DNA from 3 places in the Colwellia sp. SU-HH01172 genome. Region 3 is predicted to be linked to each of the others. Evidence: predicted binding sites of a transcription regulator. Region 3 holds the regulator's gene; each other region holds the start of a gene.
The links. The regulator sigma-54, encoded in region 3, starts transcription at its own class of promoters, with help from an activator protein. The targets are predictions, from matches to a motif close to GTTGGCACGNNNNTNGNNT.
Positions count from the first base shown of each region.

Region 1 (4,939 bases), on a different contig from region 3:
CCATAATGTTTAAGCTTTCATCATTGAAAGGAATTGGCAGTAAATCACCTGCGTGGACATCTAGTCCTTGGCTTTCAGCCCAGCTAAAACAGGCGTGATCTGAGACTAATATCGGCTGATAACGTGCAACTAAATTACTAAGCTGCTCAAGCTGCTGTTGTGGTGCTGGTAACGCTGAGCCTAAACCTAATGAAGTGGCATGTAGGCTTATTTTATAATGTTGACTTATATCGGTAAGTACCGCGTGACTTGCGCCGCCTTTCGCGAAAAAGTTTTCTGCATGTACTTCAATGAAGTCGATGTTAGCTGGAGAGCTTATGGCATCGTCAAAATGACTATGCCTTAAACCAACACCAATTAAAGGTAAGTTAATTGCTGTTTTTTTGTTCAAGGAAAACATAGGTTTTTCTCCAGTAACATCGAAAAGGGTAAGCCGTTATAGCGGCTTTAATTGTGTTAAGATTTTTGCTTTAACTTTTCACGTGCTTCTTTGCGGGTTAAACCACCTTGGCTTTTGCAAAGCCCTTTAGTAACCAAACGCCATTCTCCAGGGTCGTTATCGACTTTCGATTGTCCAGCACAAGAATGAGTACCGGCAATGTTACTACAGTCATTTTGTCCAGCTAATGATACGCCATAGCATTTCTCTTTCTTGGCACGTTTTTCAGCTGCTTCAGCATCAGAAATAACACCTAAAGTTAACGCTGCTGCGAAGGCTGTTGATAGGGCAATATTATGATTCATTTTAATTTCCTCTTATTAATGCTCGTTTAACCAGTCTAGTACATCTTTTTTCGGCGCGGCGCCAACATGTTCTGATGCGACTAACTTATCTTTTAAAAGTAATAGCGATGGAATGCTGCGAATACCGTATTTTTGCGCTAAGGCAGGCATATCATCAATATTGATTTTAACGGCTTTCATTTTACTTAGTTGCTCACCCGCAACTTGTTCAAATATTGGCGCCATCGCTTTACAAGGCCCGCACCACGGTGCCCAAAAATCGATTAACACTTCAGAGTTTGACGCTAGAACGTCAGTAAAGTGTTGCTCACTTCTGATTTCTTCTACATTCATCGCTTATTCCTACTTACTTTTAAGGTTTCAATTTTGAAACTTAACTAAATACTTAATTAAAATAGTTAACTGAGTGCTTTCTTAAAGCTCATCGGCAGCAACATTTTTAATATCGCTCCAGTTATCACTAGAAAGGTTTAAGTAACCAGGTACGTCAGTTAACCATTTCTTTTGTACGTCTTTATTCAGGTTCAAATACAATTTGTTGTCGACAATTTTCCAAGCTAATGGATCGGTATCAAACTTTTTCTCCATCGCAACACCAAAGGCACAAAAGCCACCGTATTGAGGCGCATATTTAGCTGGGTTTGCTTTAAACATGTCGCGGTTTTCTTCGTTGCTAAAACGGTAAATACCACCTTTATATGTTGCTGTGTAACTTGCATTACCCATTTTAGGTGTCGACATGGTGAAGTAACTTACTGGGTCATAACCTTTAATTGCTAGGTCATTGGCATCAGCATTCATGTCGATGTCTGCGGCAAATGAAAGACTGCTAGCAACTAAAATAGAACCGGCTAATATTGTTTTTAAGGTTGTTTTAAACATCTTGTTTCCTAATTTGTGTAGTTGTTAATGACGGGAGAAATAATAGTGTTGATTGCTTAGCGAGTGGGATACAATCGTCCGCACTTTGAACCAAATCGTCCAAGTTGCGTATTTATGGACCATCTTTCACAAATAATTGATCGATTTAGCCTACAAGCCGGAGTGTTCTACACCGGGAAACTCTGTGGTTTGTCTCATTTTAACGAAGGAGCCGCAGCAGAAGGCCATATTCATTTATTGCGTAGTGGCACTTTATCTATTCTAGGGCTAGACAAGTCGACTATTGTCTTAGACAAACCTTCGATTATTTTTCTGCCTAGGCCAGTTAAGCATGGCTTACAAGCGCGCGATACTGACAATGCTGAACTTATTTGTGCAACAGTGACTTATGGTAGTAATAGCTCAAATTTATTGGCAGAAGCCTTACCTGACTTACTCATTCTACCTTTAGCAGAGTCACCATTTTTGCAAACCAATATTGATTGGATCATTGCCGAAGCTGGGCAAGAACAGCAGGGGCGTCAAGCGGTGATGAACCGATTAATGGAAATATTCATTATCAATATGATGCGCTCACTTATTACTAAAGGCGATATTGCCCAAGGCATGCTGGCGGGGTTAATGCATCCTCAGCTGAAGAATGTTTTGCAGCAACTACATAATCACCCTGAAGAGCATTGGTCATTGGAAAAAATGGCAGGGCTGGCGTTAATGTCACGGTCAAAGTTTGCCGAAGTTTTTAAAGGCGTTATTGGCCAAACCCCTAACGACTATTTGGTGAGTTGGCGCGTAGGCGTTGCACAGTCGTTATTAAAACAAGGTAAGAACGTTAGTATTGTCGCCAATAGCGTTGGCTATGAAACCGCTTCGGCACTTGCTCGTGTTTTTAGAAAACAGACTAATATGTCGCCAAAAGAGTGGTTAGAGCAACAATAGAAAGTTTCAATTTGCAATTCTTCTATTGCAGCGCCTGTTGTTGGCATAGTACTTAAGAGCAAATGAGTACTTTAATTTGCATCGACTGCTATCATTTTACAAATCTTGACATTTCTTATATTTTCTAAACATAACAGGGGCTATAGCTTGCATGTTACTTGATTGATATTTATTTACTCTACGCTCATTAAGGAAATGAACATGAATACAATCAATAACAATGCACTGCCGACTATTAACCAAATGATGATGGAGCGTAAAGAGCGCTTTTCTGCATCAGATGCTGATGGTAATGGACAAGTTTCAAAAGAAGAGTTTATCAATAATGCACCTGAAAATGTCAGTGCTGAAAAACTTGAAAAGATGTTTGCCCGCATGGATACCGATGGCAATGGTGAAATCAGTGATGAAGAACACCAATTAATGCTTGATCAAATGGTTGAGAGAATGTCGAATGCTAGCCCTGAAACGCAAACTTCATATGGTAACCTTACGACCTTAGAAAGCCTATTTGATGATATGGAAAATAGTGAGCAAGACGCAGAGTTTCCTTCTTTTGTTGAAACCATGAAGCAACAATTACAAGCAATTGATGGTGATGACAGTATTGATAAAGCAGAATTCTCTCAGTCTATGTTGGAGTTTATTCGCAATTATCCGCGCATAGATACCAGCGTATAACGTGCATGATGTCATTGTCACTTACCTTTACTTAAGAATTTATTTTGGCGTGAGTTAGCTGTTCATCTCGACAGTATTTTTTCTCGTTGTTGTATTACTGTCTTTATGTGCTTACTTCAAGATAAATTCTTTCCTTGTTATGTGTTTATCGCGGCCTTTTCACCGCAGGCACTAGCCGAGTTTTATTACTATGCGATACCCCTGCAAAAAATAGCACAGCTAAAAATCTAGCACTTCATTAATTAAACATTAGGCTCTTAGTTCAAGGTTATTGAGAATTTAGCGCTGTAATTTCCTACCAGACTCGCTATGATAAAGTCATCAAAGATTCCTTTATAATAATAAAAACAGGGTATTAAAGATGAAGTTTCCTCAAATAGGGCCGGCATTTCTGGTCACTGCGGCATTTATCGGCCCTGGTACTGTTATAACCGCATCTCTTGCAGGTGCAAACTATGGCTTAACCTTAGTATGGGCACTTTTGTTTGCCATGATAGCGACTATTGTGTTGCAGGAAATGTCAGCACGACTTGGTATTGTAAGTCAGCAGGGCTTAGGCGAAAACATTCGCGCGGCAATAAAACAGCCCTTTCTAAAAGCAAGTGCAATTGTCTTGGTGGTTAGTGCCATTGTGATTGGCAATGGTGCCTACCAAAGTGGCAATATTTCCGGTGCAAGTTTGGGCTTAGTGAGCTTTGCCAAACAGCTAAATGTTGATGTGGCTTATGCAACTATCATTTTTCCTATCATCATTGGAGTCGTCGCTTTTCTTTTGTTGTTAACTGGCAGTTATAAAGTAATTGAGCGCGCGTTAGTGGTTTTAGTTGGCATGATGAGTATTGCATTTATATTAACTTTTTTAATCACTGAGCCTAAGTGGAGCGAGCTATTTAGCAGTTTTGTTGCATTTGAAGTACCAACGGGGGCAACGCTTACGGTAATAGCCTTAATAGGCACCACAGTAGTTCCTTATAATTTATTTTTACATGCCTCGACTGCAAGTGAAAAATGGCGCTCAAGCGACGATATCCCAAAAGCTAGAAAAGACTTATTAATTTCTATTCCTATTGGCGCTTTGATATCTATAGCTATATTGTCTACGGCAGCGTCGGCATTTTTTGGCCAGCAACTTTCTATTCAAAGTGCTGCCGATTTGGCACCTGCGTTACAGCCATTATTCGGTGATTGGGCAAGTATTTTACTTGGCATAGGCTTATTTTGCGCAGGAATTTCTTCTGCCATTACGGCCCCGTTGGCGGCAGCTTATGCCTTAAGTGGTATTTTAAATTTGGATAAAAGCCTGAATGCTTTTGGTTTTAGATTAACCTGGATGGTGATTCTTACCTTAGGCGTAACCATTAGTTGTGTCGGTATTAAACCGGTATCGATTATTTGGTTTGCACAAGTGGCTAATGGTTTGTTGTTACCTATCATTAGTTTGTTCTTACTTTGGATCATGAATACTAAAAAGCTTGGGCAATATCGTAACAATCGCTGGCAAAATATTGCCGCCGTCAGTGTTATATTGATCACGTTAATGTTAAGTGGCCGCAGTTTACTGTCAGCATTTGGTATGTTGTAAATTGGCTGTTTTACAGTAAGTGTTAATTGGTCAATAAAATGGCGTTAGTTTATCGTGCTGATCCACTAACGCCTGATATATTGCTTTATCGGAGCTAGAATAGTTACTTTTTGT
Region 1 covers NZ_BAAJMB010000004.1:45,221-50,159, forward strand. The annotation lists gene AC27JP_RS11725 (MbnB/TglH/ChrH family RiPP precursor modification enzyme) at 1-400, opposite strand, end outside; gene AC27JP_RS11730 (BufA1 family periplasmic bufferin-type metallophore) at 457-744, opposite strand; gene trxA (thioredoxin) at 760-1,077, opposite strand; gene AC27JP_RS11740 (YHS domain-containing (seleno)protein) at 1,159-1,626, opposite strand; gene AC27JP_RS11745 (AraC family transcriptional regulator) at 1,741-2,562, shown strand; gene AC27JP_RS11750 (EF-hand domain-containing protein) at 2,764-3,243, shown strand; gene AC27JP_RS11755 (Nramp family divalent metal transporter) at 3,605-4,825, shown strand; gene AC27JP_RS11760 (LiaF domain-containing protein) at 4,929-4,939, opposite strand, start outside.
Region 1: AC27JP_RS11750 (EF-hand domain-containing protein) is a predicted target of sigma-54. The motif match lies at 2,708-2,726, and genes of this name have one in related genera.

Region 2 (4,939 bases), 420 kb from region 3:
ATCAGGGCCTAATGTTCATTAAATAATGATCAAATTTCCACGTAATGCGCCAGCTTGATCTAACGCTTCTAGAATCGCCATCACATCTCCCGGTCCTGCGCCAACTTGGTTAATAGCGCGCACTAATGCATCTAGCGTGACTCCAGGATCAAAGACAAACATACGAGAGTCATCTTGATTAACATCGATAATAGATTGATTCGTGGCAACCGTTTCACCTTCGGCAAAGGCATTCGGTTGAGAAACATTTTCTGTCTCATTGATGGTTACCGTAATGCCACCATGGGTGATCGCTGCCGGCAATAAGCGTACTTCGGCTCCAATAACAATGGTTCCAGTTCGTGAATTAACAATAATTTTTGCTGATGGCGAACCGGGTTCAAATTCTAAGTTTTCCAAGGTCGCTAAAAAACTAACTCGATCGGCAGCATCTCTAGGTGCGGTGACCTTGACCGAAGCAGCGTCAACAGCCCGAGCAGAACCGGCAATTAAGTTGTTAATGGTGTCTGACAAACGTTTCGCGGTAGTAAAATCAGCATTGTGTAAATTAAAGGTAATGTAATCACCTGAGGTAAACGGTGAAATAACTTCACGTTCCACCATAGCACCGTTGGCAATACGACCAACCGTAGGGGTATTGGCAATAACTTTAGAACCATCTAGCCCTTCAGCACCCAAGCCACTAACAACAAGGCTGCCTTGAGCAACCGCATAAGCATTCCCGTCAAGCCCCATTAATATGGTTTGCAGTAAAGTACCACCACGTAAGCTTTGCGCGCTGCCCATAGAAGAAACGGTAATATCAATTTTTTGTCCGGGTTTTGCAAAAGCAGGTAGCTCAGCATGTACGGCAACAGCGGCAACATTTTTAATTTTTGGTTTTAAATTGGTTGGCATAGTAATGCCAAAGTTACTTAACATGGTTTTAAAACTTTGTTCAGTAAATGGGCTTTGCTCGCCAGTGCCTGGTAAACCTACCACAAGACCATAACCAATTAATTGGTTACTACGTACCCCTGCAACATCGGCTAAGTCTTTTATTCTTTGTGCATTTGTTTCTGGAAAAAAAACCAATAATACTAGGCAACACAGGCCATAAATATATTTTTTCATCATATAATCCCCTACAGAGGCCACCATGAACTACTGAAAAATTTCGATAGCCAACCTTGCTCTTGCACATCAGCAAAAGTTCCTGTGCCGGCATACTGAATACGTGCATTAGCCACTTTACTGGAAGTAATCGTATTGCTTGAACTGATATCTTGAGAGCGAATAATGCCGGTCAAACGAATATATTCATCGCCGTTGTTTAATGTCATCCACTTTTCACCACGGATCATCAAATTGCCATTAGGCAAAACTCTCAAAACATGCACAGAAATATTACCTGATAGGCTATTGCCTTGATTAGCTTTTGAGTCACCTTTAAAGTCTGACTCTTGGTCATAACCAAATTGAATAGATTTATTCTTAATATTGACTGGAGTACCACCAAAGCCAGTAATTGGGTTCAGCGTGGCACTATTTTCCTTTTTAAGCTCAGTTTTCGCATTTTTCTGTGCCTGTGTACTTTCACTTAAAATCACTGAAATAATATCGCCAACTCGATGGGCTTTTGAATCTGAATAGATATTGTTGACATAATTTACTTTAAATAATGACCCCGTAGGCACTAAGGGCTCATCATTCATTTCCGGCAAAATAGGTGCAAAATCAGGATCATCAGGCAGCGTTTTTGCTTGTTCAACACTGGCACAGCCACTAAGCAATAACGTAAGTATACTTACCACTAATAAGCTAACTTTTTGTGTAGATTGTTTCGTATTCATCATACGTCCCCTAACGTTATAACTGCTGATTAATGTAACTAAGCATTTGGTCAACAGCAGAAATAACTTTTGAGTTCATTTCGTATACTCGTTGACTTTCAATCAGGTTGACTAACTCTTCGGTGGTATTAACATTCGAGGTTTCTAATGCCCCTTGCACTATCATGCCGAAACCTTCTAAACCGGGAACCCCCTCCTGAGGTGCACCACTAACAGCCGTTTCAACATATAAGTTCTGACCTATAGGTTCTAATCCAGTCGGGTTAACAAAGTTAGTCGTATTAATTTGTCCAACAACCGACGGCTCTGCTTGCCCTTGCAGGGTAACTGACACTTCACCATCTTGTGACACTATAATGCTCAATGCATCTTCAGGCACGGTCACCTGCGGTTGTAATAAATAGCCTGCTCCGGGGGTAACCATATTACCCTCTTCATCTAAGGTAAATTGACCATTACGTGAATAGGCCGATGAGCCATCAGGCATTAAAATTTCAAACATACCTTCACCTTGGATCATGAGATCTAAGGCATTATCTGTGTTTAACATATCCCCTTGGGTATGAATCTTTTGTGTTGCGACCACTTTAGTACCCGCACCTAGCATTAATCCTGAAGGCATTTCCGTATCTTGCGCCGAACGACCACCCGGTTGGTTAATATTTTGATAAAGTAAATCTTCAAATACTGCGCGGCTTTTCTTAAAACCGACCGTGCTGGCATTGGCTAGGTTATTTGAAATAACGGCAATTTCTTTTGTTTGCGCGTCTAAGCCTGTTTTACTGATCCATAATGCTGGGTTCATACATCACCTCGAGAAAATTTATTTAGAACGCGCGTAATAGTGAAGCTGCACTTGCATCCACTTCTTCGGCGGTTTTCATCATTTTTAACTGCATTTCAAACTGACGCTGCAGCGCGATCATATCGGTCATTTCACCAATAGGGTTTACATTGCTTGACTCTATCGCACCATTGGCGACCTTTACTGTGACATCGGCCGGTTCATTATTGCCATCTTTGCGACGAAATAAGCCATCATTGCCTTTTTCTAAGAACCGATTGTCAGGATTGACCAACTTAATGCGTCCAACTTCCTCCTGAACTGAACTCGGCGCTCCTTCAGGTTGAACCATAATGGTTCCATCCGCTGAAATATCGATATTGTTAACGGGTAACGGTAAGAATATTGGACCATTTTCACCAATAACTAAGTTGCCGCTTGAGGTTTCTAATGCACCGTTATCATTTAGTTTTAATTGACCATTACGAGTATATGCTTCACTACCATCTTGAGTTTGCACTGTAAGCCAACCCTGTCCTTGAATCGCTAGGTCGAGATCTCTGCCTGTGGTAAGAAAGGCACCACTGTCAAAGTTTTGGCCTGATCTTTCCATCATCGAAAATACACGCGTTGGCAAGCCTTCACCAAAGGCTTGCATTGTGCGAGCGTTCGCTAGATCGGCCTTAAAGCCTGTCGTTTTAGCATTGGCAAGGTTATTAGCTGTTACTGATAAGGCATGCATATTTTGTTTTGCACCGCTCATAGCGATGTACAGCATCTTATCCATAATGAATTCCAGACAATATAATTTCAATTAACATGAAGAATGCAATTAAAATGCCAAAGCATAAATACGCTAGGTATTGGCAATATAGAAGGGGCTATTTAAGCTTTGTCGCCTGGGGTATACGAAAAAACCAGGCAAACTTAAGGTCAACCTGGTTTTTAATGTTTTAAGTCAATTAACGCTTTAGCGAATTTGCAATATCGTTTGGTTTAACTGATTATCAACTTCTAATGCTCTCGAGTTGGCTTGGAAATTTCGTTGTGCTGAAATTAAGTCAATCAATTCTGAGGTTAAGTTAACATTCGATTGCTCGAGTGCTGAAGAATTAATGGTACCAAAGGTTCCAGAGCCACCTTCACCCGCCAATGCTTCACCAGAAGTAATACTTTCTTTCCAACCGGTATTACCGATTTGCGTCAACCCTTGTTCATTAGCAAAGTTAACCATAGCAATACGTGATAAAGGCTCTGACGTACCGTTGCTATAGGTTGCTCTTACCAAACCATCAGTGCCAATATCAATACCAGTTAAACGACCAACCGCTAATCCGTCTTGCTCTAATGATGTGACTTCAAAGTTTGAGGCAAATTGTGTTGGTTCATTGGCATTTGGCCCATTTGGATCTAAATTAAAATCCAATTGTACAGTTTGAGTTGTATCTGCACCATTAGGTAAATGATTAGTAAAATCTCTCGTTATAATACCACCATTTGCCAAAGTAGGGACTTGATCTATAAAGTCACCAGAAGCATCAAATATCAATCTTGCCCCGGTAACACCTGTAGGGGATAAAGGACCAGATACAGTCCCTCCGACAGGGTTAGTGCCACCACCTGCGGGATCTTCTAAATCAATAGGGTTGCCATCTACTGCAGCAAACATCATCCATTCATTCGGGTTCACTGCCGGGTCATCTTTAACAAAATAATATGTCATAACGTGACTATCACCTAAAGAGTCAAAAATAGTAACCGACGTTGAATGGTTAAAAGTTAGTGGATCATCAGGGTCAAAGTTACCCGGTGCTGTTGCTATATATGAATCCCCTGCCGGTAAATTCATACGAATATCAACTTCTGATGATTGTTGTGGCGCACCAGATGCGGTTGGAATACGAATAGGCTCGGCGGTACTTAAACTCACTGAAGCAGAGGTACCATCAGCATTTACAGGAAAACCTAATAAGTGCTCACCAGCTGAATTCACCACGAAATTGCTATCATTTAACTTAAATTGACCTGCTCGTGTGTACGAAGTCTCTAAGCTATCAATTTCTGGTACCGTGGCAAAAAAGCCATTACCCGTAATCGCTAAATCAAGGGCATTATTAGTAAACTGAATACTACCTTGTTGAAACTGTTGAGCAACGTCAGCCGTCAAAACACCGTCACCGACTTTAGTTTTGCCTGACGCTAACAAAGATGCCGCATAAACATCAACAAATTCAGCTCGTGATTCTTTAAAGCCAGTAGTGTTGACGTTTGCAATGTTATTGGATGTAACATCCAAGTCTTTTTGAGCGGCGTTTAATCCGCT
Region 2 covers NZ_BAAJMB010000001.1:701,156-706,094, forward strand. The annotation lists gene AC27JP_RS03130 (flagellar basal body P-ring protein FlgI) at 19-1,113, opposite strand; gene flgH (flagellar basal body L-ring protein FlgH) at 1,125-1,832, opposite strand; gene flgG (flagellar basal-body rod protein FlgG) at 1,849-2,637, opposite strand; gene flgF (flagellar basal-body rod protein FlgF) at 2,660-3,403, opposite strand; gene flgE (flagellar hook protein FlgE) at 3,587-4,939, opposite strand, start outside.
Region 2: flgF (flagellar basal-body rod protein FlgF) is a predicted target of sigma-54. The motif match lies at 3,443-3,461, and genes of this name have one in related genera.

Region 3 (4,939 bases):
ACTATTGGTTGGCTGGCGAGGAAGTCTTGTACCGGTTTATCTAAACCTGTGTGCGCTTTTAACTCTTTATCCCAATAAGGATTAGGTAAAAAACGAGCATCAAAAACATAGTCAGCGTCTTGTGGCACACCATGTTTAAAGCCAAAAGATTCAAATACGATCACCATAGAGCCTGATTTTTTGCCGAGAATTCTTTCTCTAACTAAATCGGCTAACTGATGCGGTGATAATTGACTGGTATTAATGTATAAATGCGCACGTGTTGCAATTGGCTCTAACAGTTGTTTTTCGAGTGCAATTGCCTGATCAAGAGCGATATTTTGTTTGATCAATGGGTGCAAGCGTCGAGTTTCGCTGAAACGACGAATTAAGTCGCTATCATCGGCATCTAAATAGAGTAGGTTTAATTCAACCGCACTGGGTAAATAGTCAATGATTTCTGGCACATCATTCGGATCGGCGGGTAGGTTACGAACATCTAGGCTAACAGCAACATTTTCGTAATCATTGATAACAGTATGTGTTAAGGCTGGCAGTAAATTAACCGGAATATTGTCGACACAATAATAGCCTAAGTCTTCTAAAACACGCAGGGCAACACTTTTACCTGAGCCTGAACGACCACTGACAATGATTAATTTCATTGATGATTAACTCGCTTGTTGGATTAATTCGAAAAGTGCTTGGTTACTTTCGCATTTACGCACTTGCTTGCAAAATTGCTTATCACGAAATATCTGTGCAATACTTTGTAAGGTACATAAATGATTTTGACATTCTTCTTCAGGAACAAATAAGGCAATAAAAATATCGACAGCGCGATGATCTATAGCGTCAAAGTTAATTGCTTGTTCCGTGGTGATAACCACAGCAATTGGGGCACTCGCATTGTCTAAACGTCCGTGGGGAATGGCAATACCATTGCCGATACCCGTTGAGCCCATTTTTTCGCGCTTAACTAAGCTTTCTAATAATTGGAAAGTATCGTGGCTGGCCAGCTTTTCTGCCGCCAAACTGCTTAAATATTCTAATACACGCTTTTTACTGGAACCCGGTGCTGCACATATTGTGCAGTCCGGGGTTAAGATGTCTTGCAACTTCATAATTACTTCAAAGACCTAATGCGAAGAGACGTTAATGTTTGTTTATTTTGCCTTTATATTTCAATATTTGCCGATCTAACTTATCAATCAGTGAGTCAATAGAAGCATACATGTCATTATTTTCTGCTTTGGCATGAACTTCACTGCCACTTAAGTGCACGGTTGATTCCGCTATTTGATTAAGTTTTTCTACGGTTAAAACTACATGAACATTGTTGATGTGATCAAAATGTCGTTCTAGTTTTTCAAATTTTCCATTGACATAATCACGTAATGAATCGGTAACATCGACATGGTGTCCGGTAAGATTAATTTGCATATGCGTCAATCCTCTTTTGCGGGTTAATAAACCAAACCTATAATAGGCTTTTACGTTGATTCGATGGTGGTATCGAGAGCGACTCTCGATATTTTGCAATGGTACGCCTTGCTACTTTAATGCCTTGTTCCGCTAAAATATCTGCCATTTTACTGTCACTGAGTGGTTTGGCGGGAATTTCTGCCGAGACTAATTTTTTAATTAACTCGCGAATAGCAGTTGATGAGCACTCGCCGCCATTTTCGGTACTAACATGGCTTGAGAAGAAATATTTTAATTCAAATATGCCTCTAGGCGTGTGCATATATTTTTGCGTGGTAACGCGAGAAATGGTTGATTCATGCATATCAACGGCTTCAGCAATATCGTTTAATACCATAGGGCGCATGGCTTCTGGGCCATGTTCAAAGAAACCTTGTTGGCGTTGCACAATACAGTTGGATACTTTTAATAAGGTGTCGTTACGACTTTCCAAGCTCTTAATAAACCATTTCGCTTCTTGCAGATTAGAACGAATAAATTGTGAATCCGTCGACGACTTCATAGAACGTGACATGGCGGCATATTGCTGATTGACCGACAGCTTAGGTGCAGTGTCAGGATTTAATTCTACTGTCCAACGGCCGTTTTTCTTTTCCACTGAAACATCAGGAATTACGTATTGTTCTTCACTCTTAACAACGCTATCGCCAGGGCGAGGGTCTAAGGTTTGAATAAGACGTATCACTTCGCGTAATTGCTCTTCTTTTAAACGCAACTTACGCATTAATTGCCGGTAATCGCGATTACCCAATAAGTCAATATACTCACTAACTGCGAGTTTACTTTCTGCTAACCAAGGGGTATCGCTTGAAAATTGATTCAATTGGATCAACAAACACTCTGGAATTGAGCGGGCGGCAACCCCTATAGGGTCAAAGACGTTAATTCGTTTTAGCACCACCTCGACTTCATCAAGTTCAAGGTCTTCAATGCCGACACTTTCTAAAATTTCTTCAGCCGAAACAGTTAAATAACCCGCTTCGTCAATCGCTTCAATAATGGCAATGGCAATGGTTTTATCGGTTTCGGTAAAAGGCGTCAGTTCCATTTGCCAAATTAGGTGATCTTGAATTGAATCTTTGGTTTCACCTTGATAGGTATAATCTTCAGAAGCAGGACCAACACTGCCACTGCTAGTACCAGCGCTGAAATTATCATCCCAGGTGGTGTCATTATTCAATTCTTCGGGGATATCGGTTTTTGCTAAGCCTTCGGCAGAGCTAATTTCATCGATTGTTGGCGCTGAATCTTCACTGCCATCTAGAGATGCTACTTCACTGTTGTTGTCACTGGCGTTGGCCGAAAATGCTTCTTCTAAATTATCAGGCGTACTTTCCGATGAAGTCGTTTGGTTTTCATCCATTTCAAGTAACGGATTACTTTCAAGTGCTTCTTGAATTTCTTGTTGTAAATCCAAGGTCGACAATTGCAACAGCTTAATTGCTTGCTGCAATTGGGGAGTCATAGTTAACTGTTGTCCGATACGGAGCTGCAGAGTAGGACGCATTTAGTTTTTCTTTTCCCTGTTACTATTTAGTGCAATATTATTTTGCTTTTAACGTATGCCAATAACTATAGCGTGAATTGTTCGCCAAGGTATACATCTCTTACATGCTGGTTTGCGAGAATTTGATCCGCATCACCTTCTGCAATAAGTTCGCCGTGACTAACAATATATGCGTGTTCACAAACATCGAGCGTTTCACGGACATTGTGATCGGTAATTAAAATGCCAATGCCACGTTCTTTTAAGTGTAGGATAATTTTTTTTATATCACCTACTGAAATTGGATCAACACCGGCAAAAGGTTCGTCAAGTAAGATAAATTTTGGATCGGCGGCTAATGCCCGGGCAATTTCAACGCGCCGACGTTCACCACCAGATAAGCTCATGCCTAAGTTATCTTTAATATGGCCGATATTGAATTCTTCCAATAAATGCTCAAGCTTTTCTTCTTTTTCAACATCAGATAATGACTTACGAGTTTGCAAAATAGCCATGATATTGTCATAAACTGATAACTTGCGAAATATTGACGCTTCTTGTGGTAAGTAGCCAATGCCTTTGCGTGCACGTTCGTGCATCGGCAATAGCGTTAAATCTTCATCATTTAATACGATAGTGCCATTATCGTTATTAACTAGGCCAACTATCATATAGAAAGAGGTGGTTTTTCCGGCGCCATTTGGCCCTAATAAACCGACGATTTGTCCAGCAGAAACTTTTAAACTGACGTTTTTAACAACTTTTCGGCCTTTGTATGATTTTGCTAAACCTGTTGCAGATAATGTAGAGTTGGCCATTTAGTTCTGCTGTTCCTTTAATTTTTTTGGTACTTCAGCTTTACTTTTAGGTTGCAAAACAGTCTCAACTTTAGCATTTTCTAAACTTTCAGCGTTGACATATTCAGTTTCAAAATTATAGGTAATTTTACTGCCGCTAACCTCGCTGCCTTCTTGGCGTAGTAACGCATTACCTGAAATCACTACAATATTTTTTGCGGGTTCATAGCGTATTTCATTGGCTTGTAAATTAATTGGGCTACCGTCTTCTAACGTTTGCTCGAATGTTGCAGGTGAACCTTTGGCTATGTATATCTTATCTTCGCTTTCATCTTGGGCAATAACTTGTACTAATTCAGCATTAATGGTCAGTGTGCCTTGGGAAATTATGACATTATCGATATAGCTGAAAATCTTGTTTTTCAGATCAGCCGCTTGTCGTGAAGAAGAAATTTTAATTTCTTGGTCAACATCAAATTTTTCCGCGTTAACACTTGATATTAATAAGCTGAAAGCTGTAGCAAGTGCTAACTTAGTTGTTAGTTTTTTTATAAATGGTTTGTACATGTTCGGTCAATGTCATCTGTGTTGTGTTTAAGTCTACAATTAATCCTGAGCCATACATAGTAAATCCTTTACCTAATATTAGAATAGTTTGCTCTGAGCTAATTATATTGCTTTTCAAATCCATTTCTAAGTTCTTTCCATGTACTTCTTGTATTAAACTTTCTTTGTCAGTCGCGATTAAGCGGACGCGATTTTCCAGTTTTACACGGTTGTTATTATATAATGTGCCCTCGTTAGCGGTTACTTGCCAAGTGGGTTTGTTATTTTTCGGGTACAAGGTATAACGTGGATACTCAAAACGTGTGACCTCTAATTGAGCATAATGTTCCATACGTTGTGCCTGAACTTCATAAGATAAAACGCCGGATGCCTGATAAATATCGCTATTAAGATTTTCCGCAATGAATTCTGGCTCATTGCCATTGTCTAGTACATTGGTGTCGACATCTTTTTCACTATACCACTCGATCAAACCATAAGTTGTTATAGCAAATAAAAAAAAGGCTATTGTCGCACCATATATTCGATTCATATACTGGCGCCTGTTGCATCAGCTAAGGTATTTTGGCTTTGCATCATTAAATCACAGGCTTCACGTACTGCACCGAAACCACCACGGGTATAG
Region 3 covers NZ_BAAJMB010000001.1:1,119,732-1,124,670, reverse strand. The annotation lists gene rapZ (RNase adapter RapZ) at 1-644, opposite strand, end outside; gene ptsN (PTS IIA-like nitrogen regulatory protein PtsN) at 651-1,103, opposite strand; gene hpf (ribosome hibernation promoting factor) at 1,135-1,422, opposite strand; gene AC27JP_RS04955 (RNA polymerase factor sigma-54) at 1,460-2,971, opposite strand; gene lptB (LPS export ABC transporter ATP-binding protein) at 3,037-3,768, opposite strand; gene lptA (lipopolysaccharide transport periplasmic protein LptA) at 3,769-4,314, opposite strand; gene lptC (LPS export ABC transporter periplasmic protein LptC) at 4,280-4,846, opposite strand; gene kdsC (3-deoxy-manno-octulosonate-8-phosphatase KdsC) at 4,843-4,939, opposite strand, start outside.